Regions from separate parts of the Pectobacterium artocarpous genome, predicted to be linked through region 1. Evidence: predicted binding sites of a transcription regulator. Region 1 holds the regulator's gene; the other holds the start of a gene.

Region 1 (3,148 bases):
AGGAAAAGCATCGAGCGTACCAATATAGATATCGCGCACGGATTCCGAGGCGGTTGCGCCAATTGTCGTCAGGTGCCCAGTTGCAATAATCGGCAGCGGCAGGCCAAGTTCGTCGCGCATTTGGCAAGCCAGTTGGTAACACTGCTGGTAGTGTGCGGTAATCGCTGCCTGTAGCGCTAGCTGTTTTTCATCACCGGATTGTCCGGCTTTGCTGGCCAGGACATCGCGTGGGCGCAAAAAAGGAATGGCACAGAGCAGGGCGCCGGGTTGCTGTTGACGGTTTTTCAGCATGAGCACTTGCTGGGCCGGATCGTCGCTGGCGCAGGCCATCACCTGTGTGTTCAGGCAGGCCAGCAAATCGCGGGATTCGTTTAACATCGCGACGGAATCGTGGTTGCCGCCGAGAATAACGAGCTGACAGCCTGTGCGTTGTAGTTCTACCACGAAGCTATAATACATTTCCCGCGCATAGCTGGGGGGCGAGCCGTTATCAAAAATATCGCCTGCGACTATAATGGCATCAACCTGATGGTGCTCCACCTGAGCGATGAGCCAGTGCAGAAAAGCCTGATGTTCAGCGGCGCGGCTTTTGGTATAAAAATATTGCCCTAAATGCCAATCGGCGGTGTGGATAATGCGCATTGTGTTCTCTCGATATTCATGCCGCGTGGCGTTGTCATTATTCATTGTGTGAAAGGATGTACCGTCGCCATGGTGCTCTGTCATCGTCATGCCATGATTATATATAGCAGGGAGGACGGCTGTCGCGGTGGAATCTGGAGTTTGGAAAGCGGCTCGAAAATCGGATGTATGCGCTGTAACATCGCGCGGAGAGATCCGGGTGTTTTTCATAAATCTGTCATAAAACTGACGCATAATGCCTTTCGCCTGCTAACAGCGACGATGATTAACGACAGGATTAACAATGGCAAAACGCATATTAGTCGTGGAAGATGAAGCACCAATTCGTGAAATGGTCTGCTTTGTACTGGAGCAAAATGGTTATCAACCAGTTGAAGCCGAAGATTATGACAGTGCGGTAACGCAACTGTCGGAGCCATTCCCTGAACTGGTGTTATTGGACTGGATGCTGCCAGGAGGTTCGGGCCTGCAATTCATCAAGCATATGAAGCGGGAGGCGCTGACGCGTGATATTCCGGTGATGATGTTGACCGCACGCGGTGAAGAAGAAGACCGTGTGCGCGGGCTTGAAGTGGGAGCGGATGATTACATTACTAAGCCGTTTTCACCCAAAGAATTAGTGGCGCGTATCAAAGCCGTGATGCGCCGTATTTCACCGATGGCGGTGGAAGAAGTCATTGAAATGCGCGGCCTGAGCCTCGATCCTTCCTCACATCGCGTGACGACCGAAGAGCACGCATTGGACATGGGGCCGACGGAATTCAAGCTGCTGCATTTCTTTATGACGCATCCTGAACGTGTTTACAGCCGGGAACAGTTGCTGAACCATGTTTGGGGCACTAACGTATATGTTGAGGATCGTACTGTCGACGTCCATATTCGTCGCCTACGTAAAGCGCTCGAAACCAGCGGACATGACAAAATGGTGCAAACCGTTCGGGGAACGGGCTACCGTTTTTCAACGCGTTATTGAGGTAAGCGTAACCGGAGATATATTAACGTGCTAGAACGTTTATCCTGGAAAAGGCTGGCATTGGAGCTGGCTTTTTTTTGTTTGCCCGCGTTGTTGCTGGGGCTGATTTTTGGCTATCTGCCCTGGTTTCTGCTGGTCGCCGTATTAGGCTTACTCTGCTGGAACTTTTATAACCAGCTTAAACTCTCTTATTGGCTGTGGGTTGACCGCAGCATGACGCCCCCACCGGGGCGTTGGAGCTGGGAACCGCTGTTTTACGGGCTTTACCAGATGCAGTTGCGTAATCGACGCCGACGTCGTGAACTGGCGCTTCTGATCAAACGGTTTCGCAGCGGGGCGGAATCCTTGCCGGATGCTGTGGTGATCACCACCGAAGAAGGGACGATTTTCTGGTGTAATCATCTGGCGCAGCATCTGCTCAATTTCCGCTGGCCGGAAGATAACGGTCAGAATATCCTCAACTTATTACGCTATCCCGAATTCACCAATTACATGAAAGGGCAAGACTTTAGCCGCCCTCTCACATTGCAGTTGAATAATTCCCACCATGTTGAATTTCGCGTGATGCCCTATTCCGAAGGGCAACTCCTGATGGTCGTACGTGATATTACGCAAATGCACCAGCTTGAAGGTGCCAGACGTAACTTTTTTGCCAATGTGAGCCATGAGCTGCGTACGCCGCTGACGGTGTTGCAAGGCTATCTGGAAATGATGCAAGAAGAAACGCTGGATGCAGCGTTGCGAGGAAAAGCGCTGAATACCATGCAGGAACAGACCCGGCGTATGGACGGGTTGGTCAAACAGTTGCTGACCTTGTCCCGCATTGAGGCGGCGACGGCGATCGATCTGAATGAAAAAGTCGATATTCCACTGATGCTGCGCGTGTTACAGCGTGAAGCGCAGACCCTAAGCCAGGAACGCCATGAGATCGTCTTTCGTGTGAACGAAAATCTCTGTGTGTTTGGTAATGAAGAACAGCTGCGCAGCGCGGTATCCAATCTGGTGTATAACGCGATTAACCATACGCCAGCGGGAACGCGCATCGAAGTCTGCTGGCAGAAGATCCCGCAAGGGGCGCAATTTCAGGTTAGCGATAACGGGCCGGGAATTGCGGCCGAGCATTTGCCACGTCTGACGGAGCGTTTTTATCGGGTCGATAAGGCGCGTTCACGGCAGACGGGCGGCAGCGGGCTGGGGCTGGCGATTGTGAAGCATGCGCTCAGCCATCATGATTCCCGTCTGGAAATCATGAGTGAGGATGGTCTAGGCTCGCGTTTTGTCTTTACGTTGCCGAATCGGTTGATTGTCCCTGCCTCTCTGGCTGAAAATACGGTGAAACCTTCGGCCTGACGGAAAACGCTACCCATGACATCCGCCACTCGTATTGCGGGCGCTTTTTTACTGCTGTTCAGCGCATTTTGCGTTGCACAGCCTCGCCAGATGCTGGCGGGAAACCTCTCCAGTGCGGGGTCGGATACGTTGGCTAACCTGATGGCCTTTTGGGCGGCGGATTTCAGCCAGCATTACCCGAAC
Region 2 (3,148 bases), on a different contig from region 1:
CGAATTCACGATGTGACAGGGAACGCTGCCCGGCGACAAATCAAAGTTTTGCTGTAAAAAAGCCTGATGCATGTCATCCAGATGGTCGAAGGCGACCGCGGGCGCGCGCAGCAGCGCCGAACGCGTTACGCCATTGGGAAAATAGCGGGCGGCAAAGGTAGGCGAGGCCACAAACAGATAATCCAGTGCGCCCAGTTTATCCACCAGACAGCTTGGCAGCGGCTGGGACTGAATACTCACCGCACCGACTACTTCACCTCGACGCAGCCTTTCCTGCGTGCGCGTTTCGTCTTCTACCTGCAAATTTAGACGAATCGGTGAATCGACCAGCACCGGCTGTAGTGCGGGCAGCAGCCAGGTTGCCAGACTATCGGCGTTCACCGCCAGCGACAACAGCAGCGGGATATCGCTGTCGGTTTCATTTCCTAACCACTCCTCTTCCAACAACTCAACCTGATGAAGCAGCGCCAGCAGCTTCTGCCCTTGCTCCGTCGGGCGGGGAGGGATGGTTCTGACCAAGAGCGGCTGGCCGAACAGGTTTTCCAACTGTTTGATACGCTGCGAAACGGCCGATTGGGTGATACACAATTTTTGGGCGGCGCGCTCAAAACCACGCTCGCGGATGACGGCATCCAGAGCTTGAAGCGTTCGATAGTCCGGGCGTTTCATGAAAGTCAAAATCCTCTGAATGAGTCTGTTTTTTTCACTATGCCACATTTTGCTGATTTGCCATGCAGAAATCTTATTTTGGCTATTATGCGCAATCACGATTCAGCAGGGTAGGTGTGAAATGAGGCGCATGAAATAATGCATCGGTGGTGAAGTGAATTTACACGCTTTACCCAACGTGCATGTTCTATAATACGCACACGTTTTCGTATATCGATTCTACAGGCCAGAAGCAGATTATGACGCAAGATGAACTGAAAAAAGCAGTGGGATGGGCAGCGCTCGACTACGTTCGCCCAGACACCATCGTGGGAGTTGGGACCGGATCGACGGCAGCACACTTTATTGATGCGCTGGGTTCGATAAAACATCAAATCAAAGGCGCGGTTTCCAGCTCGGATGCCTCAACAGAAAAGCTGAAAAGTCTGGGTATCCCCGTTTTTGACGCCAATGAGGTGGATTCGCTTGATGTCTACGTCGATGGCGCGGATGAGATCAATGGCCACATGCAGATGATCAAAGGCGGTGGCGCGGCGCTAACTCGCGAAAAAATCATTTCGGCACTGTCGCGCCAGTTCGTCTGCATCGTTGATGCATCCAAGCAGGTTGATGTGCTGGGCAAATTCCCGTTGCCGGTTGAAGTCATTCCGATGGCGCGGTCTTACGTGGCTCGTGAATTAGCGAAGCTGGGCGGACAGCCGGTATATCGTCAGGGCATCGTGACGGATAACGGCAACGTCATTCTGGATGTGCACAACCTGAATATTATGGATGCGGTCGCGGTAGAGAATCACATCAATGGTATCCCCGGCGTGGTGACCGTTGGGCTGTTCGCCAATCGCGGTGCCGATGTCGCGTTAGTCGGTACGGCTGAGGGTGTAAAAACCGTCGTTAAATGAGTGTGTGATGATTCTGGCGTGGATGACGTCTACGTCAGAAATTTTTTAGCTAAAAAATTCTATTTAGTTAACGACTCATTTTCGGTACTTAATATCACATTTTCTTATTTTGTTTATCGCCGATATGGCAATGCACATCTTTGGCAATATTTTTTGCCATAAATCAGACACGCTTCTTTGTGGCGTGATGCGGGCGAAGCAATCGTTTGTATTGCTGACTGCGTAATTTTTGTTATGTTGGCAGAGGCTATTTAGTACTCTGTCACATTTGAAGTCTGAAAATAAGGTCGGGAAATGGCAAAGGTATCACTGGAAAAAGACAAGATTAAGTTTCTGTTAGTGGAAGGCGTGCACCAGAGCGCGTTGGATAACCTGCGTGCAGCCGGTTACACCAACATCGAGTTCCATAAAGGCGCGCTGGAACCTGAGGCGCTGAAGGCCTCCATCCGCGATGCGCACTTTGTGGGTATCCGCTCGCGTACCCAACTGACAGAAGAGATTTTTTCTGCTGCGGAAAAACTGATCGCGGTAGGGTGTTTCTGTATCGGGACTAATCAGGTTGATCTGTCGGCCGCGACCAAACGCGGTATTCCGGTATTTAACGCCCCGTTTTCCAATACCCGATCCGTGGCAGAAATGGTGATCGGCGAAATGCTGCTGATGTTGCGTGGTATCCCGGCAGCGAACGCGAAAGCGCACCGTGGTATCTGGCACAAACTGGCGGTGGGCTCGTTTGAAGCGCGCGGCAAAAAACTGGGGATCATCGGCTACGGCCATATCGGTACTCAGTTGGGTATTCTGGCTGAAAGCCTGGGGATGCACGTTTACTTCTATGATATTGAAAGTAAATTGCCACTGGGTAATGCTCAGCAGGTGCGCCACCTGTCCGATCTGCTGAACATGAGCGACGTAGTGAGCCTGCACGTACCGGAAAATGACAGCACGCAGAACATGATGGGGGCGGAAGAGCTGGCGCTGATGAAGCCGGGTTCCATCCTGATTAACGCCGCTCGCGGTACGGTGGTTGATATTCCTGCACTATGCGAAGCGCTGAGCAGCAAGCATCTGTCCGGTGCGGCCATTGACGTGTTCCCACAGGAACCGGCGACCAACAGCGATCCGTTCCTGTCGCCGCTGTGTGAGTTTGACAACGTGCTGCTGACGCCGCACATCGGTGGTTCCACGCAGGAAGCACAGGAAAATATCGGTGATGAAGTCGCTGGAAAACTGGCGAAATATTCAGACAATGGTTCTACGCTGTCTGCGGTGAATTTCCCGGAAGTGTCGCTGCCTGTTCATGGCGCACGCGCCAGCCGCCTGCTGCACATCCATGAAAACCGTCCTGGCATTATTACCAAAATTAACCAGATCTTTGCTGAGCAGGGCATTAACATTGCCGCGCAATATCTGCAAACGACGCCTGAAATTGGTTATGTGGTCATTGACGTAGAAACGGATGGCGCGCAAACGGCGCTACAGCTGATGAAGGCGATTCCAGGCACCATTCGTGCCCGTCTGCTGTTCTAATTCGTTTTAATCGGCGAATACGCTAATCGGTGAATAAACAGCCAGTCCCAAAT

Evidence for each region. The regulator PhoB, encoded in region 1, activates phosphate uptake and scavenging genes when phosphate is short. The targets are predictions, from matches to a motif close to CTGTCATAAAACTGNCNNAT.
Region 2: the regulator PhoB is predicted to act here: its motif matches at 1,722-1,741, upstream of serA (phosphoglycerate dehydrogenase).

What each region holds. Positions count from the first base shown of each region.
Region 1 is NZ_JBJXVK010000005.1:94,764-97,911, forward strand. Features, by position in the region: gene sbcD (exonuclease subunit SbcD) at 1-642, opposite strand, end outside; gene phoB (phosphate response regulator transcription factor PhoB) at 926-1,615, shown strand; gene phoR (phosphate regulon sensor histidine kinase PhoR) at 1,643-2,965, shown strand; gene ACKQAD_RS04630 (PstS family phosphate ABC transporter substrate-binding protein) at 2,981-3,148, shown strand, end outside.
Region 2 is NZ_JBJXVK010000002.1:56,595-59,742, forward strand. Features, by position in the region: gene ACKQAD_RS01330 (LysR family transcriptional regulator ArgP) at 1-669, opposite strand, end outside; gene rpiA (ribose-5-phosphate isomerase RpiA) at 909-1,568, shown strand; gene serA (phosphoglycerate dehydrogenase) at 1,863-3,095, shown strand.